2 regions of the Arthrobacter sp. LjRoot14 genome follow, and region 2 is predicted to be linked to the other one. Evidence: predicted binding sites of a transcription regulator. Region 2 holds the regulator's gene; the other holds the start of a gene.
The links. Region 2 encodes HrcA, which represses chaperone genes, less so after heat shock. Its sites were predicted from a motif close to TTNGCACTCGNNNNNNNCGAGTGCNAA; they were not measured.
Positions count from the first base shown of each region.

Region 1: ACSQ12_RS14880 (FmdB family zinc ribbon protein) is a predicted target of HrcA. The motif match lies at 10,972-10,998, and genes of this name have one in related genera.

Region 1 is NZ_CAXURL020000001.1:3,290,514-3,311,530, forward strand. It holds gene corA (magnesium/cobalt transporter CorA) at 1-277, shown strand, start outside; gene zapE (AFG1/ZapE family ATPase) at 289-762, shown strand; gene ACSQ12_RS14830 (PEP/pyruvate-binding domain-containing protein) at 759-3,431, opposite strand; gene ACSQ12_RS14835 (hypothetical protein) at 3,588-3,938, shown strand; gene ACSQ12_RS14840 (S1 family peptidase) at 3,919-4,758, opposite strand; gene ACSQ12_RS14845 (ABC-F family ATP-binding cassette domain-containing protein) at 4,956-6,548, opposite strand; tRNA gene ACSQ12_RS14850 (tRNA-Ala) at 6,654-6,726, opposite strand; gene ACSQ12_RS14855 (SDR family oxidoreductase) at 6,785-7,585, opposite strand; gene ACSQ12_RS14860 (hypothetical protein) at 7,604-8,368, opposite strand; gene ACSQ12_RS14865 (GNAT family N-acetyltransferase) at 8,709-9,326, opposite strand; gene galU (UTP--glucose-1-phosphate uridylyltransferase GalU) at 9,333-10,238, opposite strand; gene ACSQ12_RS14875 (5-formyltetrahydrofolate cyclo-ligase) at 10,350-10,946, shown strand; gene ACSQ12_RS14880 (FmdB family zinc ribbon protein) at 11,084-11,329, shown strand; gene cpaB (Flp pilus assembly protein CpaB) at 11,471-12,199, shown strand; gene ACSQ12_RS14890 (AAA family ATPase) at 12,255-16,478, opposite strand; gene guaA (glutamine-hydrolyzing GMP synthase) at 16,608-18,197, opposite strand; gene ACSQ12_RS14900 (DUF3817 domain-containing protein) at 18,280-18,792, opposite strand; gene ACSQ12_RS14905 (SURF1 family protein) at 18,789-19,685, opposite strand; gene ACSQ12_RS14910 (PTS sugar transporter subunit IIA) at 19,736-20,224, opposite strand; gene ACSQ12_RS14915 (glycerol-3-phosphate dehydrogenase/oxidase) at 20,276-21,017, opposite strand, start outside.
Region 2 is NZ_CAXURL020000001.1:2,605,855-2,615,459, reverse strand. It holds gene lepA (translation elongation factor 4) at 1-1,511, shown strand, start outside; gene hemW (radical SAM family heme chaperone HemW) at 1,548-2,777, shown strand; gene ACSQ12_RS11675 (DUF4870 domain-containing protein) at 2,843-3,262, opposite strand; gene ACSQ12_RS11670 (DUF3097 domain-containing protein) at 3,386-4,237, opposite strand; gene hrcA (heat-inducible transcriptional repressor HrcA) at 4,484-5,497, shown strand; gene dnaJ (molecular chaperone DnaJ) at 5,589-6,716, shown strand; gene ACSQ12_RS11655 (16S rRNA (uracil(1498)-N(3))-methyltransferase) at 6,719-7,501, shown strand; gene ACSQ12_RS11650 (GerMN domain-containing protein) at 7,510-8,472, opposite strand; gene ACSQ12_RS11645 (PhoH family protein) at 8,850-9,605, shown strand, end outside.

The DNA.
Region 1 (21,017 bases), 690 kb from region 2:
TTTCCGCGACATCCTGCAGAACGCGCTCACCCTGGACGGCACCCTCACCGCCAACAGGCAGAACGAGGCGAGCGCCGAGCAGAACGAGCAGGTCAAGAAGATCTCCTCGTGGGCGGCCATCTTCTTCGCCCCGTCCTTCGTCGCCGGAGTTTACGGCATGAATTTCGACCACATGCCCGAACTGCACTGGGCTTTCGGCTATCCGCTGGCGATTGCCATGATGGCCGCAACGGCAGCACTGATGTACACGATCTTTAAGCGGAAAGGCTGGCTCTAGGAGCCGCCGGCATGACTGGTTCACCGGCGGAAACCCCGCAGCAGGCACTCCGACCGGGCCGGATCATCGTCCCCGGCACCGCCCGGCAGCTGGGTACGTTCGGATTGTTCGCCCCGGCCCCCGGCCAGCGGCGGACCCTGGACGTGGCCGGACGGCCGCTGGAGGTCAAAAGCGCCGAAGGGGACCTTTTGTGGGTGGGCTTCCGCGAACTCACCGGCGCGGCGGCGCCCGCACGGGACTTCGCCTCCCTGGCGGTCCGGTTCAGGGAGTGGGTGGTTGACGGTCTCCCGTCCCAGGCGGGTGCCGCCGGCTCTCCGGAGTGGCAGCAGTTCCTGGACGTCGTGGACCTGTTATTTGCCGCGGACGCCACCTTGTTCGCCATCGGTCCGGGGGTCCCGGAGTTCGGTCCCGACAGCCCGTTGTCGCGCCTGCTCCGGGTCGAATCCGACGAAGAACTTCCGGCGGCGCACAGGTCCGGCAGCTAGTCCCGCCCGGACTGGACAATGGTTACGGTGCCGGCGCCGCCGTCGACCTCTATCCGCTGTCCGCTCGTGATCCGGCGGGTCGCCACGCCGGTGCCCAGAACCGCCGGGATGCCGTATTCCCTGGCCACAATGGAGCCGTGGCTCAGCGGGCCGCCAACATCCGTGACCACGGCCGACGCCATGGCGAACAGCGGTGTCCACGCCGGAGTGGTGATGCGGGCCACCAGCACCTCCCCCGGCTGCATCAGGGAGAAGTCTTCGGGACCCGCCAGCACCCGGGCAGGAGCACTGACCCGCCCCTGGCTGGCGCCCACGCCCTTGATCGTGTTCCCCCGCTGCTCCTGGGACCCCTCCGGCATCATCCCGGCGAGGGACCGCTGGAGCCACCGGATCTCGGGCAGCATCTGCGGAGCGGCGGCGTTGCGCTGGCCCCGCCAGCGCAACTTCCGCTCAGCGACAGACTCCGCCAGGACCGGCCGGTCAGCGCCCGTGATCGCCGCCGGACCGCCCGGCGCGGCAAGGCCGAATTCGACGGCGCTGCCGATTTCCTGGTGCCGGAGCCAGAACACGTCGCCGGAATCTGCGATGAGGCCGGCCGCGACCAGCCGCTGCCCCAGTTCGCGCAGCATGCGCCGCATCAGCGGCCACCCGAGGCCGACGTCGGCAAGCGCGTCTTCGCGGATCGGCGCCGGCCCCTGCGCCCACCGGAGCAGGCGACCGAAGGCCTTCCTGCGGGCAGGGTGCAAGCGGGCCAGTATCCTGCCCGTGCTGTCCTCACGGCGGGCGGCAGCGAGCTCCTGCCGCCGGTGCGGGTCGTTGCCCTGCCCGCGCAGGTAGAACTTCAGCGTATCCAACAGCGGGGATGCGTCGTCTGCCGGCACGGGATTGATGAAATCCAGGTTGTAGACCGTGTGGCCGAAGCGGTCCAGGTGGAGCTGGAGCCGGTGTTCCCACTGCTGCCACAAGCCTGGATCCAGCCCGCCCGGAGGCGTCCCTGACCCCTGGGCCCGGGCCAGCGATTTTGTCGGCGTCGCCAGGATGGCCTCGGCGAGCCCCGGGACTCCGAGGGACCACCCGGCCAGGTCGAAGAGGGATTTTTCCGCCCGGATCGGCTGGCTGTCGTAGCCGAGCAGGAACGTGGCAGCCGGCGGGTCGCCGTCCTGCCGGACAAACTTGTCATAGAACTTCTGGAAAGCGAGTTCGCTCGAGGTCGCGATCGGAATGATCGACTGGACGGCTGTGTAGTAGACCGTGCCGGCATCGAGCAGGGCAGACACCCCCTCCAGCAGCTCCTCCCCGGTCAGGTCTGCCAGGGGCCTCGCCGACCAGGACTCCACCACGCGCACATACCGTGGATGCGAATACTCCCGCCAGCCGTGGACCCCCATGTGAGCTTCTCCCCGGATCAGCGCCCGGACAGCGGCCGGCGTCTTGCCCATCAGCCGCCACAACGCCGCGGTCCGGTAGTAGTAATAGGCGTAACCGTTGATGGCCGGCAGGCCAAGATCGCCGTCGCGGAGGCTGCTCTTGCCGAACGCCTGGTCCATCAGGGCATTCAGGGACCGGGACACCGAACCATCAATCAGGTCGGCAAACAAGGGTGAGAGCGGATCGGGAAGCTGCTCCACGATGCTGGCCCGGAAATACAGGCCCTTGGGGTACGGCACGCTCCAGTCACGCGGGGTTTCGCCCGCAGGTTCGGGCAGGGCGGTGATGGGCCGTGACTGCAGGATGAAGAATTCGCCGCCAGCCCGTGCCCACTCGATGTCCTGCGGGGAGCCGAAGTGCCGGGCGATGCGGGTTCCGTAGCCAGCCAGCGCCGCTGCCGCAGTGTCGTCCAGCACGGGTTGATGTCGGCGGGATTCGGGCACAGGCTCCTCGCGTGTGCCCCGGTCGGCGTAGGCCGTCATGACCGCCTTGTCGGCTGTCCGGCGGGAAACCACCTTGCCGGTCGCGGCCTCGACCACGACGTCGTCGGTGGATACAGCTCCGCTGACGACGGATTCACCCAGCCCCCATGCGGCAGCGAGCACGATCTGGTCGCGGCGCCCGGAGGCCGGGTTGGCGGTGAACATGACTCCAGCGGCGTCAGCAGCCACCATGTGCTGGACCACCACAGCCAGCCGGACCTGGTCCGGGCGGATGCCCTCCCGGGCACGGTAGGCCATCGCCCGGGAGGTCCACAGGGAGCCCCAGCAGTTGATGACTGCTTCCATGAGGGCACCGGCGCCGTGGACGTTGAGGTACGTGTCCTGCTGGCCCGCGAAGCTGGCCGAGGCGAGGTCTTCGGCGGTGGCGGAGGAACGCACCGCCACCGCCGTCTCCGTGCCTGGATCGGTGCCCGCGGCTGAGCCCAGCCGGCGGTAGGCATCCCGGATTTCCGCGGCCACCTCTTCCGGCATCGAGCCTCCGGCGAAGAGTGCGCGGATCTTCCCGGACGCTTCCTCGTAGTCGCGGGACGTGGCTGCGGCCGGCACTGCGGCGTATTCCTGAATGCGCCCGGCCAGCTGGTTGTCCCGGACGAACAGCTCATAGGCACCGGTGTTGACCAGGAATCCAGGGGGCACCGGCACGCCCGCCCGAACGAGTTCGCCCAGCCCGGCACCCTTGCCGCCCGCCGTCGCGACGTCGTCCCGGCCGACTTCGCTGAAATCATTGATGTAAACCATGACCGCGGTGCCTCCTATCCGGCCGGGCCTTCCCGGCAGCCCCTGATTCACAACATACTGGCACGCGCACCGCCATCGGGCCACGGCCGGGCTTTCCGGTGCAGGACCTGTCCTAAGGCCCTTCCGCTACCCCGCCCGGGTCCCTAGTGTGGGTCCATGGCTGACGCATTTTCCTCCCTCGTGGAGACGTTCAGGAACGTGGGTGTGGCGCGGGCTTACGGTGCTCCGGTGCAGATCGGAGGCGAGGAGCTGATTCCCGTGGCGCTGGTCTCCTTCGGCTTCGGCGGCGGGGGTGACTCCGGTCCGGAGGGCGCCAACGGGTCCGCGGAAGGCGGCGGGGGCGGGGGCTTCGTGCTCCCGCTCGGCGCCTACCTGGCGAACGGGCAGGGCAGGGTGGTGTTCCGGGCCAACACACTGGCGGTTCTCGCGGGGCTGGTCCCGGTGGTGTGCGCCATAGGGATGTCCGTCCGCGGCGTACTCAAGACGGTCAGCGCAAACCGGCGGTAGCCCTGATCCAGTCCAGTTCGTATGGGACGGACGCCGACAGGTTGAGATAGGCAGTGGCGGGCGGCAGTTCAATCGCGTTCGTCACCCCGACCAGCTTCTGGTCACCGTGGTCGGACCAGATGACAGGGCCGCCGCTGTCGCCGCGGTTTGCCGACGTATCCGGCGAGTACGTGCAGAACTGCCAGGGCCCTGCGATATCCGGGCACGCCTCCGCGGGGACTGCTGTGAGCCGGGTTTCCACGAGCCGGGGCGCGGGATCGCACTGTGCCGCCGGGTTGAACGGGTCGCCTGTACAGCCATAACCCGCCACGGTGACTTCTGCCCCGACGGGAGCCGGCGTGGACGCCAACTCGATGGTGGGCTCGGACACGGCCGATTCAAGGAAGAGCAAGGCTATGTCGTCCTTGATCCTGGCGGGGTCGTAGTGCGGCATGGGAACTGCCGTCGCCACGCCGATGGTGTACTCGGAGCGTTTCTGGCCGTAGTGGAATGTCACGGCGATGGCGGACGGGCTGCGACCGTTGTTGCGGATGCAGTGCGCCGCCGTGACTACGGTGTCTTCCGCGATCAAAGATCCGGTGCAGGAAGCAATTCCTTCCGGGTAGGCCAGTTCCACCCTGACGGCCCAGGCGTACTCGTCGGAGTCCGCCCTGCTCCCGTTGTAGACGGCGTGGGCCGGAGCGGCCGAGGCTGCCGCAAGGACTGCAGCGAAGATCGTCGACAGCAGCGGCGCCACTAACCGCCGGCGCCGGCGAGCGGAACTTGAGGGGATTCCGTCTCCGGTGCGGGCCATGGTCTGCGGGGGGATTCTTGTGCGCATGAGGGTGCTCCTCATCATTGCCTGAAGATATATCGCGGATGTGGTGGAGGAACCGTGACGAACCTGGTTCCCGGAGATCACACATCTGCCCCCAGTCGCAGCACCATAACTCTGCTCCTCCCCGCGTGCGGCCGTCAAGGCACATTGCATGCTGGCGGGCAGGTCCCGGCCAGCGGCCGGCGGCCAGGCGTCAACGGTCAGGCTGCGCGTACCTCGACCTCACCGGGCAGGGCCGCATCGGCACCGAAGACCAGGTACCGGTTGGCGATCTTCTCACTGAAGAACCTGTCGTGGCTGACCACCACCACGGCGCCAGGGAAGTGCATGAGCGCCCGCTCCATGACCTGGGTGCTGGACAGGTCGAGATGGTTGGTGGGCTCGTCCAGCAGCAGGACCGAGGCGCCGGACAGCAGGCACTGAGCCATGGCCACGCGCGCTTTCTGGCCGCCGGAAAGGTTCCCGATTTTCTGCTTGAGGTCCGCTTCGGAGAACTGGAACATCGCCAGGAACCTGTTGACTGACTTCCGGGTGGCGCTAAAGGCCAGGCTGTCCGGCAACGCGTTGACTGCGTGCGAAACGGTGTCGGCGTCGTCGAGCTCCTCAAGCATCCGGTTGTAAGAGACGAAGCCGGGCCCCTTGGCCCAGGAGACGACGCCGGCGTCTGCCTCTTCTTCCCCGGTCAGCACCTTCAACAGGGTGGACTTGCCGCTGCCGTTGGCTCCCAGGACCACGATCCGGTTGCCGCGCCTGATCTCGAAGCCAAGATCGGTGAACAGCGCCTTGTCCCCGTACGACTTACCGAGCCCTTCGACGCGGCAGAGGACGTCCTTGACGTGCAGGCCGCCGTAGATCTCGGTGACGATCTGGTCCACCGGACGGGGTGTGCGGGACTTCTTGATTTTGGCCAGCTGGTTTCCGAGACCCCGGCCCGCCGCCTTGGCGGCTTCACGCCGGTCGGCGATCCCTTCAGCCTCGAACGCCAGCAGTTCGGATTCATGCACAAACTGCTGCTCAAGGGACTTGAGGCGGAACTGCTTTTGCACGATGTATTCGCCAAAGTTGCCGGGGTACTCGTGCAGGTGGAAGTTCTCCACTTCGATGATCCTGGTGACGACGGCGTCGAGGAACTTCCGGTCGTGCGAGACGATAATCGCGGCGCCCTTAAAGTCACGGAACCAGCTCTCAAGCCATTCGACGCCGGCAACGTCCAGGAAGTTGGTGGGCTCGTCCAGGAGCAGCACGTCCGGGTCTTCCAGGAGGATCTTTGCCAGGGCGGCCCGGTTGCGCCAGCCGCCGGACAGTTCGTCGATGGCGCACACCCGGTGGGCGTCGCTGAAGCCCAGCGTCGTCAGGACCTTGTCGATCCGCCGGGGGTAGTCCCAGCCGTCGAGGCGGTCCATCTCCTCGAACAGTTCGGCCTGGCGGGCGATCAACCGGTCAAGTTCTGCACCCGCAGGGTCCCCGGCGATGGCAGTGTCTATGGACGCCAGTTCTGCTTCGACGGCCTTGATCTCCGAGAACAGGCCGTCCAGGACGTCGGTGATGGTTGATTCGCCGTTCAGCTCGGAGAACTGGGAGAAGTAGCCGATCCGTGTTCCCGGATCCACTGTGACTGTTCCGGAGTCCGGGGTGACCCGGTCAAGGATCAGCTGCAGCATGGTGGTCTTGCCGGAACCGTTCTTCCCGATGAGGCCCACCCTGTCGCGCGGTTCGAGGCGGAAGAAGCTCTCACGCAGTATCTGGGTGTTGTCGAATCGCACGCTGACATCTTGCAGCCGGACAAGGCTCATTGCTGCTGTCCTCTCGAGGGGTGGTTCACGGGTGCGCAGTGCCGGGCCGGCAATGGGAAAGCTCCCCCACCCGGCGCTGGCGCCGGATGAGGGAGCTTGTTTTTGTGGAGCTAAGGGGATTCGAACCCCTGACCTCTTCGATGCGAACGAAGCGCTCTACCAACTGAGCTATAGCCCCCAGCCTGCTGCCATTCCTTCGGAGGAATTCCTGGAACAGGCAAACCGGTGTCCCTAGGCTACAAACTATCGGCGCGCTTCGCCAGCCAGCCTTCGAATGTCTCACTTCCGTAGCGGTGCTCCGGGACCAGGTTTCCGCCTTCCCGCAGGTATTTGCCGGTGGCTCCGGGCAGGGGGAACCGGACCAGGCGCCCACGGGATCCGCTAAGTCGCTTCCAGGTTTCGGCCAGTTCCGCCATTCCGTTGACTTCCGGCCCGCCCACAGTCCGGAGCCGGTGCAGCTCCTGCGAGGGCTCTTCGAAGGCTGCTTCGAGCAGTGCCGAGGCGGCCTCGCCAGGCGCGATGGTCTGAAACCGTGCACCCTTGACCACCGGGACGAGTCCCACCTTCGCGCCGGCCGCGAACAGCTGCACCAAAAGGCTGTGAAACTGGGTGGCGCGCACCGTGACGGTCTCCAGGGCAGACGCCGCATAGCGGCGTTCCTTATCCGCCTTCGACCGGTAGAAGCGCAGGGGGACCTGGTCGCAGTTGATGATGGACAGCAGGACAGCTTTGCGGACACCCGCAGCGTGCGCGGCGCTGAGGAGGCGGGCGCCGCCGTCGGCAAAGTCTTTGAGGGCCCGTCCTGATCTGCCCTCGAGGCAGTCAATCACGACGGCGGCCCCGGCCAGGGCGGCGGCCAGCCCTTCACCGGTGGTGACGTCCCCGCGGTAGTAGTCCGCGCCGTCGTCCGCCCCTTTGGTCCCGGGGGCCGGCGGATGGCGGCTGATAACGGAAACTTCGTGGCCCAGCTGCAGGGCCTGGCGGACCACCTCACGGCCAACCTGGCCGGTGCCGCCGGCAACACAGATGCGGGTCATGCTCCAGAGGCTACAGGCTCAGGCCCGGCGGCGCTGCAATACGTCGTCCAGGTTGCTCAAGGCACTCTGCGCCTTGGTCAGGGGCTTGGTGGCCGCACCGCTGGCTGCCGGCGCCGCCGCGGGACCCTGCTTGAGGGACGGCTTGCCTACAGCTTTCGGGGCTTCGGGAAGGTCAAGCGGATCAGGAGCGGCACGTTCCGCCTTCGCAGCTTCCACATAGGTCGGTTTAGGCACGTCGACGGGTTCCCAGCTGGAGTCCGCGCCCGCGGCTGAGCCAGGGGCGGTGGCGGCGCGGAGCGCAGTGTCCCCGGATGCCTTTGCCTCGGCGAGGGCCGCTTCACGCAGTTCCTGCGCCGTCAACGGCTTCACCTGAGGTTTGTTTCCCGCTTCGGCGTCGAAGAGGGGGATATCCGGGGCATCCACCGCCGGTTCGCGGCTGGGACGCGGCACGGCCGCGCGCATCTGCCGCTCCGGGGCTGTCATGGCCGCACGGAATGCAGCGTTCATTTTGGCTCGCCGGTCACGCACCGCCAGCCTCCGCAGCAAAGCGACGGCCGCAATAGCTGCGAGGAGGGACCCGACGGGCAACCAGGATGAGCCCATCCCGAAAATACGGAAGATACCGGCCACCACCCCGGTGAGCAGGGCTGCCACCCCCACGAGTGCGATCGCGCATCGTCCGTATCGGATCCTCAGTGCACCCGGTCGCGCCGTCGCCGGCCCCGGGCCGGCTGCGGTTGTCACGGACCCCTGGGCGGATCCGGTGGACTGCTTGGTTACCATTGATTTCTCCTGCTGGGCGGCCATTTTCATGACGTTTCCGGCTTGGGGGTCTGCGGGTTCGGCAAAATTTATTTCGGCCATCAGCTCGGCTGCGGGTTGAAGCTGATGACGGCGGTTCCTGAGTACGTAAGGGGCCACCCACACTATCCAGAGCGCAACAGCGACAACAAGGATCACTGAGCTGCTAAGGGGGAAGTCCACAATCAAAACCGTATGAGCAATTGGCCGACAGCTCTGGCATTAGCTCCGGTGTGTCGCAGGGCAGGTGGCAAATCAATGGATTTATGACGAAAGACACACCAATGCAAACCCGTGAACGGCTGGGGAGCCGGTCTGCAGGTCAGGCCGGGCGGCTGCGCAGCCACCTGGCCAGCAGCCCTTCAGGAACTTCCTCGGACGTCAGGGCGAAGGACCGGTGGTCCGCCCATTCGCCGTTGATATGCAGGAAACGCGGCCGGTAGCCTTCGTCCCGGAATCCGAGTTTTTCCACCACCCGGAGGCTGGGCCCGTTTTCCGGCCTGATGTTGATCTCCATCCGGTGCAGCCCGAGGGTCCCGAAGCAGTAGTCAGTGGCCATCGCCACGGCAGTGGGTGCGATCCCCCTGCCGGCACAGGACTGGTCCACCCAGTATCCAAGCGTCGCCATCATCGCCGAGCCCCAGATGATGGATGACACTGTGAGTTGCCCAACGATGACGGGGTCACGCCGGGCCGGCGTGCGCTCCGCGATCACAAAGGGCAGCGCCGTGGCCTGAGCCGCCTGGGCGTTGAGGGACCTGACCATTTGCCGGTAGTCCGGCAGCGCCCCTCCCGGAGCCGGGTTCGAGGCCTCCCATGGTGCCAGCCATTCGGAATTGCGGGACCGGACCGCCATCCATTCCTTGCGGTCACGGTAACGGATGGGGCGCAGAACAATGTCGCCGCATTCCAGCGTCACCGGCCAGATGCTGCCCCGCATGGGACGTTACTTGGCCAGGGAGGAGGTGAATTCCGGCAGCCACTCCCGCAGCCCGGGGCCGAGGTCGTCGCTGTCGCAGGCCAGCTGGACGCAGGCCTTGAGGTAGCTGAGCTTGTCGCCGGTGTCGTAGCGGCGGCCGCGGAACACGACGCCGTAAACGCCGTACCCTTCGCCCTCCCCTGCAGCAAGTTCCTGGAGGGCGTCCGTCAGCTGGATTTCCCCGCCCCTGCCCGGTTCGGTGCGTTCCAGGACATCGAAGACTGCGGGGTGGAGGACGTAGCGGCCGATCACGGCCAGGTTGGACGGCGCCTCCGCGGCGTCCGGCTTTTCCACGAGCTTCCGGATCCGCACGAAGCCGTTCATGTCGGTCTCGTCGATGTCCGCGCAGCCATAGGCACTGATCTGGGAAGGCTCCACCTCAATGAGGGCCACCACGGAGCCACCGGTCTTGGCCTGCACTTCGATCATCTTGCTGAGCAGTTCGTCGCGCGCGTCGATGAGGTCATCGCCAAGCAGAACCGCAAAGGGCTCATAGCCGACGTGCTGCTTCGCGCGCAGCACGGCGTGGCCGAGGCCCATGGGGTCGCCCTGGCGGACATAGTGGATGTCGCCGAGGTTGCTTGCCGCCTGGATCGCTTCGAGCTTGGCGGTGTCGCCCTTGGCTTCAAGGGTGGCCTCCAGCGAAGGGACCCGGTCGAAGTGGTCTTCGAGGGCGCGCTTGTTCCGGCCGGTGATCATCAGAATGTCGGTGAGGCCCACGTTGACGGCTTCTTCGACGACATACTGGATCGCGGGCTTGTCCACGACCGGCAGCATTTCCTTGGGCATGGCCTTGGTTGCCGGGAGGAACCGGGTGCCGAGGCCGGCAGCAGGAATGACAGCCTTGCGGACGGAGGTATTGGTGGTAGTCACTGGACTAATCTAACGTCAGGGACCAAACATTGGGTAATTGCCCGAACAGCCATGGCTGGCCCCGCACCGGGGCCGCCGCTCACGGCCTCCTGACCTGGAAGGACGGCATCGATGCCATCGAAGGAAGAGATCCGCTCGGCTCACAGAAGCCAGCGTGCCGCTTTCTCTCCCGCCGCCCTGGAAGCTGCCGGCGCCGGCATCGCCCGGCACGGGCTCCAGTGGTCCGCCATGGTTGCAGCCGGTGAGCAAAGTACCTTTGCGGTGTACCTCGGGGTGGGATCCGAACCTCCGACCCTGCCCCTCATCACCGCCTTGCACGGCACCGGGCATCGCGTGCTGTTGCCGGTCTGCGGACCTGACCGGACCCTCTCCTGGGTCTACTGGACTCCGGCAACCGAATTCGTCCGCAGCAGTTATGCCCCCATCGAGGAACCAGTGGGAGAACAGCACGGCAGTGAGGCGATGGACGGAGTTGCCGGGATCTTTGTCCCCGCCACGGCGGTCGACTTGTCGGGGAACAGGATCGGGCAGGGCGGAGGCTACTATGACAAGTTCCTCACCGGACTGGAGGCTGCGGGCCGGCCCGTGCCCGCCGCCGCGGTGGTCTTCGACAACGAAGTCCTGCCGGCCGGCAGCATCCCCGCAGAGTCCTTTGACCGCAAGGTCCCGGTTGCAGTCACACCGTCACGCCTCACGCAGCTAATGTGAACCCCGCCCGTTGCGGATGATAGAATTGGCACTCAGGCCCTGCGACTGCTAAAGGACGAAACCTGCCGGGACACCTCGGCAGTAATTTCCACCAGGCAGCACGGGACCTGCTCGTTTGTCCCAGAGGAGGATTTCCAGTGCCCACGTATGCATATGCCTGCAAGGACTGCAGCCACGCCTTCGAGATCGTGCAGTCGTTCACCGACAGCTCCCTCACCTCCTGCCCTGAGTGCGAGGGGACCCTGCGCAAGAAGTTCAACAGCGTAGGCGTCGTCTTCAAGGGTTCGGGCTTCTACCGGACGGACTCCCGCGATACCAAGGGCAGCAGTGTTTCACCTGCCCCGGCAGCCGCCCCGGCGCCTGCCACCGCAGCCGCCAACTAACAATTACGCCGGCTTTTCCTCGTTCCGGTTACCCTCCTCCAGCGGAGTAGCGGCAACAAGGTTGCGCCCGGCCGGGGCCGGTTTTCCACATAGGACCTGGCCGTGCTGTCCCGCCACGCGGGGCCTCCGTAGCGTGACGGTATGCCCTCCATCCTTCGCACCAACGGATTTTCCTCGCCCCGGCAGCGCCTTGGAACCGGACGCCCCGCCCGTCCGGCGCCATCCGGCGTGCGGCGCTTTTCGTCGTGGCTTAACCGCAACCGGAGGCTCATCGTCGCGCTGTTGCTGTGTGCTGCCGCGGGCATCGCCGTGCAGCAGCTGACACCGGCGCCAGCCCACACCGTCACTGCCCTGGCCTCTGCCCGCGACCTTGCCGCCGGAACTGCGCTGTCAGGCAATGAGGTGGTGCCGGTCAAGGTGCCGCCGGGAATGGTGCCCTCCGGAGCCGTCGCGGACGTCTCCGCCATTCAAGGCAAACAGCTGGCGGCCCCGGTGCGCAAGGGCCAGTTGATCTCCGACACGCAGATCCTCGGACCGGGGCTGCTCGCGGGCGCGAAACCCGGATCTGCAGCGGTACCCCTGAGAATGGCGGATCCATCGTCCATCCAACTCGTGGCGCCGGGCCAACTGGTCAACATTGTGATGACCAACGGAACCGACTTTGGCAAGACTGCGGAATCGGAAGTACTGGCAGCCTCCGTGCCGGTCCTCTGGACCTCGGGACAGGGCGGGCAAACCGGACAGTGGCTGGGAACCGGCGAAACCGAGGGGCTCATAGTGGTCGCAGCGGATCCGGACCAGGCGCGCCGCCTCGCCGGCTCCTCAACCCAGGGAAAGCTCTTCTTTGTGCTGGTGGGATCACAAGGCTAGCTGCGCCGGGCTAGCTGCACCGTCCTGCGGGCCGTCCACCTCGGCTGCGGGCGGCTCAGCCCCAGTGCGGCGGCTTCTGCTCCTGAAGCCAGGCATCGTGGTCGTAGTCAGAAGCGTGATCGCCCCAGCGCTTGGGGTCATCCTCGGAGGCCTTGTTCGGCAGCACTCCTGATGGAACGCCGACACCGGCCGGCTGCCGGGACCTGTCCGCAGCTGAATCATCCGACCCGTTGTGGGGGGCGTCCTGGCGGTCCGCTGCGCTGATGTTTGTGTCCATGCCGTTTTCCTTGATGCCTTCCGATGCTTCAGTGCCGGCGCCACGGGGCTCGTCCGTTGATGCGCCGCGCTGCTCCAAGGATACCGAGTGCGTAACCCCGTCAGCCACACTGCCGGAGTTGCCACTGTCGGATTCGGCTACCTCGCTTGACCCGTTGTTGCCGCGGTCGGCGCTGTTCAGCGTCAGGTTGTCGACGTCGTCCTCGAAGAACGCCTGTGAGGTGGCGGAGAAGCCGGTAACCACCGGTTTCTCCAGCCCCAGGTATCCGCCGATCCGGTCAGCGCAGGCGGACGGGTCCGTGAATACCTCGATCGTCCACAGCGGCATGTAGCGCCAGCCAAGCCGTTCCAGCAGTTGCGGCCGGAGCCTGCTTCGTTCGCGGACGCTCATGCGCCGGTACTGCTCAGTTCCGTCGGACTCGATTGCCACGGGCCTGGGGATTTCGGCGTCATCATGGCCGATGGAATTCACCGGATCGGCGGCAGCGGCAACGTCAAGCACGCCGTCATACTGATGCCAGACCCGGGCCCCCCGGGCACGCAGCCTGTCAGCCAGGTCTGCCACGAGGGGATCGGCCCCCAGCGCCTGCTCGCTCGCCGCGGCGCGGGACGCGGGCGTGCCCAGGTCAGTGTTGCCGGCAATCTCGCGGTCGAGCAGTTCATAGAAGTCGAGGGCGCCGTGGCTGAGGCGGCTGACGTCCAGGTCTTCCGGTTTGAAGCAGCTGAGCACATGCAGCGAACGCCGGGCACGGGTCATGGCCAGCGCAAACTTCGCCCGGCCGCCTTCGGCGGACAGCGGCCCGAAGTTGTGGAGCGCGCGACCGTGCGGCGTGCGGCCGTAACCCGGGGAGAAGATCACGTGGTCGCGGACCAGGCCCTGGGCCCGTTCCAGGTCAACCACCCGGAAGGATTCGGGACCGGCCGTGAAGAAACTAGCCAGCAGCGGGTAGTTGGGCAGCTGCAGCCGGATGGCCTCGCCGATCCTCGCGGCGTGGCGGAGGCTGGCCGTGACCACGGCGAGGGAGGTCCTTGGCCGCAGGCGGGCGTGCTCGAAAACGAGCTCAACCACCCGGTTGACCTCGGCCACGGCGGACTCCACGCCTTCCTGGTCGGCGCTCGGAAGACCGGTGCCGTCCGGGAGGTATTCCACCAGCAGGGCGCGGTCCAGCCCGGTGGCGGTCTGCCCCTCGGGGAGCCTGTGCAGGCGGCCGTCGTAGAAGCTCTTGCTCAGCTGCAGCACGAGGTCCTCGTCGACTGCCCGGTACGCGCAGGTCAGGCGTCGGGTCGGCAGCACCGCGGACAGCGCCGTGTAGGCACTCTCGACGCTTTGGTGGGCAGTCTCGCCGGCAGCCAACCGCTCGACGCCGACAGTGAACGTGCGGGGGCTGGCGATCTTGTCGTCGCCGAAGGCAATCACCTGCCTGGCCCGGGCGATCGCCGGGAGGACTGCCTGAAGGGAGGTTGCTTCGGCGTCGAGGATAACAACGGCGTCGAACTTCTGCTCAGCCGGGAGCAGGCCGGTCATGAGGTAGGGGCTCACCGACCACACCGGCACCAGCATGGGGACCAGGGCCGGTGCCTGCGCCGTCAGCGCGGCAAGGGTGACCCGGCCGTCCTTCAGGAGGCTCCGGAGCAGGTCAGCCTGCCGCGGGTTCTCGGCAATGCCGGCGCGCCACCGTTCGGACAGCGCCCACCGCAGCCGTGCCGCGCCGCTGGCGATGTGGGCGTTGTCCGCCAGGCGGTATTCGGCTTCAAGCTGTCGCAGGGCGTCGCCGTCGGACATCGCCAGGTAGTCATCCCCGCTGATCATCGCTTCAAGGGCTGACTGCCACCAGGCAAGATCCAGCTCCGCCGCCACGGATTCGGCGGGCACTTCCCGCTCCGCCAGGTCCGCGAGCAGTTCCCCGAGCCCGTGCTCACGCATGTTCTCGATGAGAAGCGTCCGCTCCGGGAGCGTCTTGAGCGTCCGGGTGTCGGCAACCAGCCGCTCCAGGCGTTCCATCAGTTCCTCGTAAGGCGTGTGCTGAAGGTCTCCGCCCGCCTCGGTGTGCTTGATGGCCGCGCCCAGCTGGGCCAGTTCACGGTCCAGGCTGCGGTACATCACGTTCACTTCGCCCAGACCGGACGGCACTGCGGGATGCCGCTGCGTGGTGGCATAGTCCGCCCACAGCGCCCGCTGTTCCTGGACGAGCACCAGGGAACTGTGGAGATCGGCAATGTGCACGCCGGGACGGACGTATTCCTTGGCCACGCGGCGCAGCCGGGATCGCTGCATGGATGGCATGTCGATGTTGCGTTCGCGGCGCCACGGGGAGGTGGCTGTCGCGGAGATGAGGTCGTGCACCGGCCGGTCGAAGATGTCCGGGGTGAACTTGTCCAGGCTCTCCCTGACCGCCATCAGCAACTCGAGCTGGGCACCCCATTCGTGGAAGGTTGTACCAAGGCGGATCTGGGCGTGCTCAGCGACTTCGTTCATGCGGTGGCGGAGCACCGGCAGGTTCTTCTCGACCGAGCGCGCGACGTCCTGCGCCTCTTCGGTTTCCTTGCGGGTCAGGAGCCGCGCGCCGTGCCAGGGGCTGGCCGTGGAAGCCCGGCTGAAACTGCCCAGTTCGGCTGCACGGCGAAGGCGTCCGGCTAGTTCCTCGCGGTCGCGGATATTGTCCAGCACACTTCGCTTCAGCCGCACCGTGGTGGCGGGCGGCGTCGGCTGGATGGATGTCAGCTCGGCCAGCGACTGCATGGCCTGATACGGCGAGCAGCCCCACCGCTGGCGGACGTTGTGGAGCGACGCCACATGGTCCATGAGGGCATGCCGGTGCTCCGCAAGCGTGGTGTGCAGGTTTTCGAGCTGGGGCTGAAGCGACTTTTCATTCCGGACGATGGCGCGCACCAGCTGGCCCTTGAGCTGCAGGGGCGTCGCCGTACCGGACAGGGCAAACAGGATGGACTCCAGGCCCAGCGTCTCCAGCTGGCCCCCGATTTCGCTAAGGCTGGCTCTGCGGTCGCCCACCACCAGGACGGTCTTTCCTTCGTCCACCAGGGCGCCGATGGTGTTGATGGCAGTCTGGGTCTGCCCTGTGCCTGGCGGGCTGCTGACAAGGAGGGAGTCGCCGGCGCGCACGGCGTCCACCACATACTGCTGGTCGGCGTCGGCGTCGAGAAGCAACAGCTCATCAGCGGGGTCCCGCTGGTCAATGTCCTGGAAGCGGTCCTCGGCGAGCTCGGCCACTTCCACGGCCTCACCGGCCGCAGCACGGGCAAGGGCCGCGACGACGGGGTTGTTCTGGTTGATCCACGGGTCATCGAGGTTGCCGGAAAGGTCCGCGAACGTGGAAACGAGCAGGTTGTGTTCCACCTCGGCGCCGTGGATGGGCTTGATGAGCGTCCCCAGCCGGTCCAGGACGGGCTGGGGATCGAACCGTGCCGTGCTGTAAGCCATCCGGGTTACAGCGTTGACATCGAAAACTATGCCGTGAATGGTCTTCAGGTGCCTGATGAGCGCCGGATTGATCTGGGCCTGCTCCGTCAGCTGGAGTTCGTAGTCGTCCTCGCCCGGACGGACGGTGAGGGAAATGGCGGTCAGCATTACCGGCGCAGAAACGCGCTGGGGCTTTCCGCCCACGGCCGACGTCCAGGACACCGTTCCGGCCGAGAAATACCCGGCGTCGATGCCGCGGTCGTTGCTGAGCTCAAAAATTTTCGAGCGGAGGTTGCGCGAAGCCCTCGCCGCAACCACGTACTGGTCGTGGTCACGGATCAGCGTGGACAGGCGTGTGCGCCGCCCCGCCATGAGCTGCGCCAAGCCGGAGGGATGCGCATGCGTGATGTCGATGGAGCCTTCCGGCGTTTTGGTGAAACGCAGCATTGTGTCTGCTCCGGTGACCGGCTTAAGCCCCGACAGCCACTTCCTGAGCTCTTCGGAGCCCTCTGGGAGGCCTTGAACAACTGACACTACTGCCTTCTTTTCTGCGTTTGCACGTGACGCCCTGGACCATACCGGCATACTTTCGAGCGTAGCCCGTATCGGGGCCCAGTGAGAGACCGCAACACTGGAGCGGGCCAAAATTGCGCCGGATTTGGGGAGAAAAAACAAAGTGGCCGGCCTCATCGCTGAGGCCGGCCACTCACAGTGCTATTCCCACTCGATGGTTCCCGGCGGCTTGCTGGTCACGTCCAGCACCACCCGGTTGACGCCTTCCACCTCGTTGGTGATGCGGTTGGAGATCTTTGCCAGCAAGTCGTACGGAAGCCGTGACCAGTCGGCGGTCATGGCGTCCTCGGAAGAGACGGGACGCAGGACGATCGGGTGGCCGTAGGTCCGGCCGTCACCCTGGACGCCGACGCTGCGGACATCCGCCAGCAGCACGACCGGCATCTGCCACACTTCATTGTCCAGGCCGGCCGCAGTGAGCTCGGCACGGGCTATGGCGTCGGCCTTGCGGAGCAGGTCCAGGCGTTCCTTGGTCACTTCGCCGACGATGCGGATGCCGAGGCCGGGCCCCGGGAAGGGCTGGCGGCCCACGATTTCCTGCGGCAGTCCCAGCTGGGCGCCCACGGCACGGACCTCGTCCTTGAAGAGCGCACGAAGCGGCTCGACGAGTTCGAACTGCAGGTCCTCCGGCAGTCCGCCCACGTTGTGGTGGCTCTTGATGTTGGCCGCACCTTCACCGCCGCCGGATTCAACGACGTCCGGGTACAGGGTCCCCTGGACCAGGAACTTGATCTTTTCACCGTGGGCGGCTGCCTCGGCGATGATGGCAAGTTCGGCTTCCTCGAAGGCACGGATGAATTCGCGGCCGATGATCTTGCGCTTGGTCTCGGGATCGCTGACCCCGGCCAGTGCCGCCTGGAACCTCTCCTGCTCATTGGCAACGTACAGCTTGACGCCCGTGGCTGCCACGAAGTCGCGTTCAACCTGCTCGGCCTCGCCTTCGCGGAGCAGTCCGTGGTCCACGAACACACAGGTCAGCTGATCGCCCACCGCGCGCTGGACCAGGGCAGCCGCAACCGCAGAGTCGACTCCGCCGGAGAGGCCGCAAATGACCCTGGCGTCGCCGATCTGCTTGCGGATGCGGTCCACCTGTTCCTCGAGGATGTTCCCCGTGGTCCAGTTGGGTTCGAGCTTGGCGCCCTTGAACAGGAAGTTCTCGAGCACCTGCTGGCCGTATGCGGAGTGCTTTACCTCGGGGTGCCACTGCACGCCGTAGAGGCACTTCTCTTCGTTGGCGAATGCCGCCACGGGAGCCCCGGCGGTGGTGGCCAGGACTTCAAAGCCTTCCGGTGCTTCCTGCACGGAATCGCCATGGCTCATCCAGGTGTTCTGGTGGTGCGGCAGGCCGTCCAGGATGGACCGGGCTTCCCCGACTGTGGTGGCTTCCGTGGCGCCGTACTCGCGCAGGCCCGTCTGGGCTACGGTGCCGCCCAGGGCGTTGGCCATCGCCTGGAAGCCATAGCAGATGCCGAAGACCGGGATCCCGGCTTCAAAGAGGTCGGCACCCACACTCGGTGCACCTTCCGCGTACACGCTGGAAGGGCCACCGGAAAGGATGATGGCGGCGGGGTTCTTGGCCAGCAGTTGTTCGGTGCTGTAGGTATGCGGAACCACTTCCGAATACACATTTGCTTCCCGGACGCGGCGGGCAATCAGCTGCGCGTACTGGGCACCGTAGTCAACAACCAGCACCGGCTTCTGGGAAGTCTGGGATGCAGTGGGAGTAGTCACCGTACTAGCCTACTTGGCACCGCCGTCCGGCCGCACATTGAGAAGCCCCGGGTAAGCGAACTCACAGGCCGCGCCCGTCGGCTCAGTAGCGCTTGGACGCCTGCGGATTCGCGGCGAGTTCCGCCTCCACCTCGGCGTGGAACTTCTTCTCCACGATGAAGGACAGGAGCGGGATAACACCGCCCAGTGCCAGGAGGATCAGTTTGGCGAACGGCCACCGCATCAGCGACCACAGCCGGAAGTTGGACATCAGGTAGACCACGTACATCCAGCCATGCACAATCAGCACCGCGACGGAGACGTTCACTCCCCCGAGGACGCCCTGCGGCTCGGCGTCTGCGAACCCGAAGCCGAACGGTTGGCCTGTCACCGCGTTGGTGCCGCCTGCGAACAGGTACTGGCCGAAGGCGTACCGCGCAACCAGTTCGGCGCAGAGCAGGAGGAGCATTCCGCCCGTCAGGTATGCCATGACTTTGTAGAACTTCAGGGCGGACCGGATCTGGGCTTCAGTCCCGCCGAACCTGCGCTTCTTGACGGTGCCCGATCCGCCGGTCTGGGACGGCTGGGGCTGGATGGCCGGCTTGGGATCGATCATGGCTGTACCTTTTGTTCGGTCGGGCTGGGGGTTTCTGATGTGCCGGCGTGCGGTCCGGCCTGCGGAGCTTCTTCTGCGCCTTCGCGGTGCGCACCGTTTTCGTCGTGTTCGTCGTCGAGCTCGTCCTCGAGGTCCCGGCGGTAGTCGTCCTTCACCATCCGCCACCAGATGAAGAGCGCGAAGCCGGCGAAAACGATCCACTCCACCGAGTAGAAGAGATTGAGCCAATTCACCTGCTGGGCCGGGGGCTGCGGGCCGATGTTCAGGGGCTTCAGGTCACCGTTGACGGCCGCGGCGCTGACGTCGGTGCCGGCGGCCATTTCGGAGGTTGCCGCCACGAATCCCGGATAGCTGCTGACTTCCCAGGCGTTGATCAGTTCCGCCACGGACACTGCCGTGGCACGGCCGGGTTCGGGTGCGGTGCCTGGCAGCGGGGCTTCGGACGGCAGGAGCCGTCCGGTCAGTTCAATGGTGCCCGACGGCGGGGCGCCGGCTTGCGCGGCGTCGGCCACCCATCCGCGGGCGACCGGGATCCATGTCCGGGGCGTCGCCCCGACGCCGCTGAGGACAGGGGCGTCCTGAACCGAAAACGCCGATACGACCCAGAACCCGGTGGCACCATCATGAAGGCGGCCCGGAACCAGCACCTGCTTGTCGGGATCGTAGGATCCCTTGGCGGTGACCATCTGGTCCGCCACGGAGCCGTGGAAGAACTCCCCCGGCTGCAGCACCCTGACCAGCGGCTTGGCGTCTTCCGTGCCGGACGAAACCGGTGCTTCCGGCTGGGTGGAGCGGCCGAACTGCCACTGGCTCAGCAGCACAAAAACCCCGGAAATGACGATCGCAAACACCAGTCCTGCGATCCAGCGGGGTTTGAGGGCAGTTTTCAACACACCTTAACCGTACTTCGTCCTTGTGTAGAACAACGAAACGGGCGTTGTCCCTAGTGGTCGAAGAACACCAGGCTGGAGTTGATGAGTTCGGCGATCACTTCGGGGTCGTAGGCCCGGCGAAGGGACTCCCTGAACGATTCCTTTGACAACGAACGGGCCAGGGTGGCCAGGACTTCGAGGTGGTCCGAAAATGAACTTGCCGGTGTCGCGATCAAGAGAATGACCGTCGCCGGACCGTCAGCCGCCCCGAAGTCCAGGGCCTTGCCGTACTTGGTGATCCCCACCGCGATTGACGTCCGCGAAACGAACTCACTGCGGGCGTGCGGCAGCCCGACTCCCCCGGGCAGGCCGGTGGCCAGCTGGTGCTCCCGGGCGTTGACATGCTTCAGGAAGCCGTCGAGGTCCGAGACCCGCCCCGCCGCATAGAGGCGTTCAGCAAGCTGGGTCGCCGCATCGGTCTTGTCCTTGGCATCAAGTTCAAGAATCACCATTTCCGGTGTGGTGAGTTCGGCATCGTACCGGTCCAGTGGTTCCGCCAAGAGTTGTCCCTTCAGTGAGGCAGGAGGCGCGCGTCAGGCATCAGCCTTGCATCAGCGCAACGGGACGATGTCCTCGACACCCAGGCGTGCGGCGTCGGCAGATTCATCGTCCGGCTGCTCCTGGCTCAGCCGTTCGGCTTCCACCCGGGCAAGGTAGTGCTTGATTTCGCTTTCGCGCTGCGCGTCGCTCCAGCCAAGAATTTCTCCCATCAGCTTAGCGACTACCGGGACGGCGGACACACCACGGTCCCAGGACTCGATGGAAATCCGCGTCCTGCGCGTCAATACGTCGTGCACATGACGTGCGCCTTCATGGGTGGCCGCGTAGACCGCCTCGGCCTGAAGGTAGTCGTCGGCGCCGGGCAGCGGTTCGGCCAGTGCCGGGTTCTCCTTGATGAGCGCCAGGACCTCCGTGGCCATCGACCCGTACCGGTTGAGCAGGTGTTCAATCCGGGCCACGTGCACGCCGGACTCTTCAGCGGTCCGGTTACGCCGGTTCCACGCCGCTTTGAACCCGCTGGCCCCCAGCAGGGGAATGGAATCGGTACAGCTGGGCGCCACGCGCTCGTCCATGCTGCGCGTTGCTTCATCGACGGCGTCCTTGGCCATGACCCGGTAGGTAGTCCATTTTCCGCCGGCCACCACCACGAGGCCCGGCACCGGGTGGGCCACCACGTGTTCGCGGGAAAGCTTGGCCGTGGAGTCGTTCTCGCCCGCCAGGAGCGGCCGGAGCCCGGCGTAGACGCCTTCGACGTCTTCCCTGGTCAGGGGCCGCTTGAGCACCTTGTTGACG
Region 2 (9,605 bases):
TCGTGGACGCGGCCCAGGGCATCGAGGCGCAGACCCTCGCGAACCTGTACCTGGCGATGGAGAACAACCTCACCATCATCCCGGTCCTGAACAAGATCGACCTCCCCGCGGCCCAGCCCGAAAAGTACGCCGAGGAACTTGCCAACCTGATCGGCGGCGACCCCGACGAGGTCCTGCGCGTCTCCGGCAAGACCGGCATGGGCGTCGAAGTCCTGCTGGACAAGATCGTCCGCGACCTGCCTGCACCCGTGGGCGACCCGGACGCTCCCGCCCGCGCCATGATCTTCGACTCGGTCTACGACACGTACCGCGGCGTGGTCACTTACGTGCGCGTGGTCGACGGCATGCTGCACCCCCGCGAACGCATCCAGATGATGTCCACGCGCGCCACACATGAACTCCTTGAGATCGGCGTCAGCTCCCCGGAGCCCACCCCCTCCAAGGGCCTGGGCGTCGGCGAAGTGGGCTATCTCATTACGGGTGTGAAGGACGTCCGCCTGTCCAAGGTGGGCGACACCGTCACCAACCTGGCCAAGCCTGCCTCCCAATCACTCCCGGGCTACGCGGACGCCAAGCCCATGGTCTTCTCCGGGCTCTACCCGCTGGACGGCACGGACTACCCGGTGCTCCGCGATGCGCTGGAAAAGCTGATGCTCAACGACGCCGCCCTCGTGTACCAGCCGGAAACCTCGGCCGCGCTGGGCTTCGGCTTCCGTGTTGGATTTCTCGGGCTGCTGCACCTCGAAATCACCCGTGAGCGCCTTGAGCGCGAGTACAAGCTCGACCTGATTTCCACCGCCCCCAACGTGGAATACGAAGTGACCCTGGAGGACAAGCGGGTTGTCCATGTCACCAACCCCAGCGAATACCCCACCGGTAAAATCGCGGAAGTCCGGGAGCCGATGGTGTCCGCCACCATCCTCGCGCCGAACGAATTTGTCGGGGCCATCATGGAGCTGTGCCAGAGCCGCCGCGGTGTGATGGGCGGCATGGACTACCTCTCCGAGGACCGAGTGGAAATCCGGTACCGGCTGCCGTTGGCCGAAATCGTCTTCGATTTCTTCGACATCCTCAAGTCCAAGACCCGCGGCTACGGCTCGCTGGACTGGAAGGCCGACGGCGACCAGGTTGCCGACCTTGTCAAGGTGGACATCATGCTCCAAGGCGAACAAGTGGACGCCTTCAGCGCCATCACCCACCGGGACAAGGCCTATGCCTACGGCGTGATGATGACCGGCAAGCTGCGTGAACTTATTCCCCGCCAGCAGTTCGAGGTGCCGATCCAGGCTGCGATCGGCTCCCGGATCATCGCCCGGGAAAGCATCCGTGCCATCCGCAAGGACGTCCTTGCCAAGTGCTACGGCGGTGACATCACCCGTAAGCGCAAACTGCTGGAAAAGCAGAAGGAAGGCAAGAAGCGCATGAAGATGGTGGGTCGCGTTGAAGTGCCGCAGGAAGCCTTCATCGCAGCGCTCACCACGGACGAATCCAAGGACAAGGCCAAGAAGTAGTGATGATCGTGGCCGGAACCTCCGGAGGCCGCACCCATGCCTAGCGTCCTTCCCCTGGGCGACCCCGCGCCGTCGGACGGCCTGTTGCCCGCGCAGGCCGCTGACGGCGCTGCGCAGCGGCGATTCGGGCTGTACGTCCACATACCCTTCTGTGCCGTCCGTTGCGGTTACTGCGACTTCAACACCTACACCGCGACAGAGCTCGGCGGCGGCGCGTCCCAGGACGCGTACGCCTCCACGGCCATCTCCGAGGTGGAGTTTGCCGCCAAGGCGCTGCAAGGCAGCGGCCTGCCGGAACGCCGGCTGGGCACGGTCTTTTTTGGCGGCGGCACACCAACTCTGCTGCCCGCCGGGGACCTGGCCCGCATCCTCACTGCGGCGGTAGCGCAGTGGGGCCTGGAGCCGGGGGCCGAGGTCACCACCGAAGCCAACCCGGACTCCGTCACACCGGAGTCGCTGCAGCTCCTTGCGGATGCCGGCTTCACCCGTGTTTCCTTCGGAATGCAGTCAGCGGTTCCGCACGTCCTGAAGGTCCTCGACCGCACCCACACACCCAGCCGGGTGCCGCAAGTGGTGCAGTGGGCCAGGGACGCCGGACTCGCCGTCAGCCTTGACCTGATCTACGGAACACCGGGGGAATCGCTGGAGGACTGGCGGTACTCGCTCGAGACCGCCCTCTCGTACGGCCCGGACCATATCAGCGCCTACGCCCTGATCGTCGAGGACGGCACCAAGCTGGCCGCCCAGATCCGCCGCGGCGAAGTGCCGGGAATCGACGACGACGACCACGCGGCCAAGTACGAACTTGCCGATGAACTGATCACGGCCGCGGGCCTTGGCTGGTACGAGGTCAGCAACTGGGCGCGCACGGAGGAGCAGGCGTGCCGGCACAACCTGGCCTACTGGCGCGGCGATGACTGGTGGGGGATCGGCCCGGGCGCGCATTCGCACGTCGGCGGAGTCCGCTGGTGGAACGTGAAGCACCCCACGGCCTACGCGGGAAGGCTTGCCGGCGGTGTGTCGCCGGCGGCGGGCCGGGAAACGCTCGACGCCGAAACCCGGAACGTTGAGCGGGTCATGCTTGAGGCCAGGCTGAGCACGGGCCTCGAATTGTCCGGGCTGGGAGCGTCCGGGCGGCACGCCGTCGCAGGCCTGATCGCCGACGGCCTGGTGGATCCCGCTGCGGCATTCCAGGGCAGGCTCGTCCTCACCCTGAAAGGCAGGCTGCTCGCCGACGCCGTAGTCAGAAGGATCCTGCCCGACTAATTGGCAGAACCGGCGGTTACTTCGCCTCCGGTTAGCTTGCCGGGCCGGTTACCCGGCCCGGCTGCTTAGTTGATCCAGCGCAGGTTGAAGTCGTAGCGGTGGGGCTGGCCGCGGTTTACGTGGATACCGGCCGCCACGGAGAAGCACGTTACAGCGATCCAAATCAGCGTGGCCAGCACTGCGAAGATGTTACCCACCACCGGCAGCATCACCAGGATGTTGCAGACGACGGCGGCGATTGTGGGCGGCAGGGTGAAGTTCAGCGCTTCCTTGGATTCCTGCGCCGTGAACGGGCCGCGGTCCTTGAAAATCAGGTAGATCAGCAGCGACGGGACGCACCCGAGGATGCCGCCGAAGTGTGCGAGTGTTGCCCACTGCCGGTCTTCGTTGGCCGTCAGCGGCAGGGCATTGGCGGGGACACCATGATACTGGGGCTGGCCATGGCCGGCCTGGTTGTCCCGTTGTTCACGTGCGTCTTCTGCCACGGTGTCGTCCTTCGGATTGCAGTGGTGCGGTGGTTCCCGGAAAAGCGGGCGCTGCCTCAAGAGCAACAACCGCCGAATCAAGAATACTGGGTCAGGGGTGCATTCGAAGAGTTCAACAGGCGCCTACGGCACGGTGAGGAAGTCGATGACCTCTTCCACCCGGCCCAGCAGGGACGGTTCCAGGTCCGCGTAGCTTCGGACTGCCCCGAGCAGCCTTTGCCAGCCCAGGCCGATGTCCTCCTTGGTCTCGTGGGGCCAGCCGAAGGCCGTCAGGATTCCGGTCTTCCAGTCCACGCCCCGCGGGATGACCGGCCACGCGTCAATGCCCAGTACGGCGGGCCGGATGGCCTGCCACACGTCCACGTAGGGGTGGCCCACGATCAGCACATTGCCGGCGGCGCCGGGGGACGCCATCACGGCATCGGCAATACGCGATTCCTTCGAGTCGGCAACCAGATGGTCCACCAGCACCCCCAGGCGGCGGCCCGGGCCCGGCCGGAAAGCGGCAACCGCCGCTGCGAGGTCGTCAATGCCGTGCAAGGGTTCGACGACGATGCCCTCCACCCGGAGGTCGTCGCCCCAGACTTTTTCCACGAGTTCGGCGTCGTGCTTGCCTTCCACCCAGATGCGGCTGGCCTTGGCGACCTGGGCGCGCCGGCCTTCTACCCGCACGGAACCGGACGCCGTCCTGCCGGATCCGGCAGAGGCTGTCTGCGGTCGCGGCGCCGGGGGCATCAGCCGGATCGGCAGGCCCTCCAGGAGGAACCCGTAGCCGAGCCTGAACGTGCGTGATTTGCCCCGCCGGTCCTCGAGGGCAACAACATGCATGCCGCCGGACTTCTCCACCCTGGTAACAGCGCCCACCCAGCCGGACTGCACGTCTTCCAGCACCATGCCGCGTTCGACCGGCACTTCGGGAAGTTCGGATTTCCGGGGCGCGGTGATGTCCTGCGGGCCCCAGTTCTGGTACGACATCGGATAGACACAGCCTTGCGCTAGAAAAAATGAACAGGAGAAGCGAAAACAGGGGGTCTGTGGGTTCACGGAACTGCACGTCCTGTCCCGCTCCCGGGTTTCGCCCGGAGCGGTACCAATGCTAACAACGCGGCGACTCATATTAGACTGGTTAGCACTTAGACATGTCGAGTGCTAACGGAGGACGGGACGTGCGTCCGGCGCAACGCCGGACCGCGGACCGGGAAAGCCGATCGGAGGTGGAGAATGAGCGAACCGCGCAAGCTTGAAGTATTGCGGGCCATCGTGGAGGACTACGTCCATTCCCGCGAACCTGTGGGCTCCAAGGCACTGGTGGAGAGGCACCACCTCGGAGTCTCCAGCGCCACCATCCGCAATGACATGGCGGCGCTGGAAGACGAGGGCCTGATCACGGCGCCGCACACCAGTGCCGGCAGGATCCCCACGGACAAGGGCTACCGGCTTTTCGTCGACCAGATATCCGCCGTCAAGCCGCTGTCGCAGGCCGAACGCCGCGCCATCCAGACGCTCCTGGAAGGGTCGGAGGACCTGGACGATGTCCTGGAGCGCACCGTGCGGCTGCTGTCGCAGCTGACCAACCAGGTGGCCGTGGTGCAGTATCCGCACCTCAGCCGCGCGATGGTGCGGCATATCGAGTTCGTGCTGCTGGCGCCGCGTCAGGTGCTGATCGTGCTGATTGCGGACACCGGCAAGGTGGAGCAGCGGGTTATCGACGTCGGCCAGGAGCTCGGCGATGAAGCCCTCGCCGGCCTTCGCGCGCGGTTCCTGAAGAGCCTGGCGGGGACACCCCTGAGCCTGCTACCGCAGGCGCTGCCCGCCGTCGTCGCCGGTTGTGAACCGTCACGCCGGCACGCCGCCCAGGCACTGGCCCGTGGCCTGGATGCCCTGGCCAGCAGCACCCGCGAGGAGCGGATGGTCATGGCCGGCACGGCGAACCTCGCGCGCTCCAACGTTGACTTTCCGCTGAGTATCGGCCCGGTCCTCGAAGCACTCGAGGAGCAGGTGGTCATGCTCCGCCTGCTCAGCGAAATGGCCCAGGACCCCCGCGGTGTCACTGTCAGCATCGGCAGGGAGAACCCTTACGACGGACTCGCGGAAGCTTCGGTGGTGGCCACAGGCTACGGCCCCGGTTCCAGCGCCAAGGTGGGCGTGCTCGGCCCGACCCGGATGGACTATCCCACCACCATGGCCGCGGTCCGTGCCGTGGCCCGCTACCTTTCCAGGATCCTTGGGCCGTGACCGGTCCTACATCAGCCAACCAGGCCTTCGTGTCCCGGTTTCCGGGGCGCAGCAGCACAACAGGCAGTACAACCAGGAAGAGATACGAACTTTGAGCAGCCACTACGACGTTCTTGGAGTCTCACCCGAAGCGACGGGCGAAGAGATCAAGAAGGCCTACCGAAAGCTTGCGCGCACCCTGCACCCGGATGTGAACCCCGGTGAGGATGCCTCGGACCGCTTCAAAGCTGTCACCCACGCCTACGAAGTCCTTTCCGACCCGCAAAAGCGCCGGGTCTACGACACCACCGGCAATGAGAACGGCACCGATAACGGCTTCGGCGGCGCCGGCTACTCCGGGCAGGGCTTTGCCTTCCAGGACATCTTCGACACCTTCTTCGGCGCCGGCGGTTCGTCCGGTCCGGCCTCGCGGGTCCGCCGCGGGCAGGACGCCCTGATCAGCGTCCGCATCGACCTTCGCGACGCTGTGTTCGGCGTCAACAAGAAGCTTGAGGTGGACACGGCCGTCACGTGCCCCACCTGCGAGGGATCCTGCTGCCAGCCCGGGGCCCACCCTGAGCGCTGCGACATCTGCGGCGGCAGCGGCCAGGTCCAGCGGGCCGTCCGCTCCATCCTGGGCCAGGTCATGACGGCCGCCCCCTGCGGCTCCTGCGAAGGCTTCGGAACCGTCATCAAGGATCCCTGCAACGAGTGCAACGGCCAGGGCCGCATCCGCAGCCGCCGTTCACTGACGGTCAAGGTTCCCGCCGGCGTGGCCACCGGAACCCGCATCCAGCTCGGCGGCCAGGGCGAGGCCGGTCCCGCCGGCGGCCCCTCCGGTGACCTCTACGTAGAGATCCGCGTCAATAATGACGCCACGTACGTGCGCGACGGCGACGACCTTCACGCGACCCTGCACATTCCCATGACCGCCGCTGCCCTTGGCACCGAGCTCAGCCTGGACACGTTCGACGGCCAGCAGGAAATAGACGTCAAGGCGGGCACCCAGTCCGGCGAAGTCATCACCCTGCGCGGGCTCGGCGTCACCCATCTCCGGGGCTACGGCCGCGGCGACCTGAAGGTCCACCTGCAGGTCGAAACCCCGGCGAAGCTGGATGCCGCGCAGGAAGACCTGCTCCGGCAGCTCGCCAAACTCCGGGGCGAGCAGTACACCGAGGGAAAACTCACCGCCAGCGGGGGAGTCTTCGCCAAGCTGCGGGACCGGTTCGGTAACCTGTAGCGGTGAGCAACCCGGTTTTTTTCGCAACCCCGGGAGCCCTGGACGAACAGGTTCCCGGTTCGCACTTTGTCCTCCAGGGTGCCGAGGCCCGGCACGCGGTCACCGTCAAGCGGATCGCTGTGGGGGAGTCTGTCGACATAGCCGACGGCGCGGGCAAGAGGCTCAGCGGCACCGTCGCGGCCGTCGGCCAGGGCGAACTGACAGTGGAGTGTTCGGTCCTCGAAACCGAGGAGCGTCCGGACCTCCGCCTGGTCCTCGTACAGGCGCTGGCCAAAGGCGACCGCGACGAACTGGCAGCTGAAACAGCTACTGAACTGGGGATCGATGCCGTCATCCCGTGGCAGTCTGAACGCTCCATAGTCCGCTGGAAAGGCGAGCGTGCCGCCAAGGCCCATGCCAAGTGGCAGTCGGTGGTGACCGCGGCGGCCAAGCAGGCGCGGCGGGCCTGGATCCCCGAGGTCCGTGCCGCCGTCGATGGCGCGGGGCTGCAGTCCGCTGTCGCCGCGGCGGACCTGGCGATCATCCTCCACGAGGATGCCGTCCGGCCGCTGCGCGCAGTGCTGGAGAAATGGCGCGACGGCGACGGCGACGGCAGGACGCCGGGTCCGGGGCCCCGCGAAATTCTCCTCATTGTTGGCCCGGAGGGCGGAATCAGTCCGCGGGAAGTCACCAAACTCTGCGGCGCCGGTGCCGTCACGGCCCTGCTGGGGCACCATGTGCTGAGGTCATCCACGGCAGGGCCGGCCGCCACAGTGCTCGCCAGCGACATCCTCGGACGCTGGTAGCGGCAGAGCTATTCGACCTTGAAGCCGCGGGTGTCCACGTTCATTTCCCGGTCCGGCTTGCCCGGATCGATCTGGGACACGCGGACTTCATAGTTCCCCGGTGCCAGGTTGACGTTCAGCGAGAAAAGCCCTGCTTGTGCCTGCTCGGCCGATGCCGTGACCTCGCCGCCCAAGTACGCCGTCTTATCGCTGCTGCCTTCAACCTTCAGGATCTTCCACCGGAGTTTTCCGCCGGGGACCGTGCTTCGTCCGGTGATCTTGACGCTGCCGTCAGCAACGCCCGCGCCTTCCTGCGGGTCGATGATCCAGACCGGGGCCACCATTCCTGCACTGCGGGGGGTGGGCGTGCCCAGCCGCACGTGGTTGAAGGCCAGGTAATCGGTGTGTCCGTCAACGAGGATGACAACCTGGATCTGCTGGCCCGAATCCACCAGCCCCGAGCTGGCACCGGCGGCCGTTGCCGTGTACACCAGCTGCTGGATGGCGCGTTTGGCCATGTCCTCGTCGAGGTTGCTGTTGAAGGCATCCGGTGAGACGTCTACCGTGATCACATTTTTTCCGGAGATCGAGGTGGCCAGCTTCTTCGGGTTCTGCCACGGGGTGAAGAAGTCGGGATCGAGGGGCTTGTCCGACATCATGGCGCGAAGTGCCCTGGTGACTGGATTTTCCTGTTCGGGGACGTCCCGGAACTCACGGTAGAGGAAGACGTTTTCGTTGCTGCGTCCGATCCAATACACCGGCGCCTTGTTGGAGGCCTGTGTGGTTTCCAGCGGTGCGCTTGTGCTCGGGACACCGGCGGTGGCGGACCCGGTCACTGACTGTGGTGTGCTGTCCGCGCTCGTTGCCGAAGGCTGGGGAGTGGCCACACAGCCGGAGAGAACCATGGCGGCGGGCAGCACAAACAGGAGCGCGGCAGACCGTGTCCGCTCGCCTCCTGCTGCCTTCCGGCGTCGTCGATTCCAGATCTCCATAGTGCTCCCGGGTACCCCGCCCTGTCCCTGCAACCGTTGTCGGTGACGTCGTATTTCGGCCGGCGCAATCCCGGCGGATTCCAGCATTACATAGAGAGGGCGGCCGCCAGCGGCGTTTGCGGACGGTCAGCCGAACTGCAACGGGAACGATATGAGGCCGATACGAAGTTGATACCTAATGACGTAGACGCGCAACGAAACGGTTGCACCCGGCCGGCGTACCTCCACGGTACGCGGCTCCCGGGCAGCGTACTGGCGTAAGATAAAAGGACTCGGCCGAGCACGGAAGCCCGATGCCGCAGCAGCGGCGGCGAAGTAATCGGCCGGAGAGACAATATTCCTAACTGGAGGGGACCAGAGGCCCGCAGGCCGGCACCATGACTGAAGCAACAAACGGAAGGCCCCGGTTCAGCGCCGGAGAGCGCACCACAGGTGAATTTCCCCATAGTCTTCCCGGTGTCCGGACGGAGGTGGTCATCTTCGACAACTCCGAACAAATGGTTCAGTCGCTCGGCAGCCACGATGAGGCGCTGCGTTTCATCGAAGAGCAGTTTCCGGCCGTGGACTTCCACGTCCGCGGCAACGAGCTGGCCATCAGCGGCCCCGCCGCCGACGTTCCCAGGATCATGCGGTTGCTCCACGAAGTGCGCGGCCTCGTGGACCGGGGAACTGTCATTACACCTGCGGTGCTTCAACAGCTCGCAGCCCTGCTCCGGAGCCAGTCACTCCAAAACCCGGTTGAGGTACTGACGTACAACATCCTCTCGAGCCGCGGCAAGACGATCCGGCCCAAGACGCTGAACCAGAAGAACTACGTGGATGCCATTGACGCCAACACGGTGATCTTCGGAATCGGTCCCGCCGGTACGGGCAAGACGTTCCTCGCCATGGCGAAGGCAGTCCAGGCACTGCAGCAGAAGGAAGTCAGCCGCATCATCCTCACCAGGCCCGCGGTGGAGGCCGGCGAACGGCTGGGCTTCCTGCCCGGGACGCTCAGTGACAAGATCGATCCCTACCTGCGTCCCCTGTACGACGCCCTGCACGACATGATGGACCCGGAGTCCATTCCCCGCCTCATGGCGGCAGGCACCATCGAAGTAGCTCCACTGGCGTATATGCGCGGCCGGACCCTC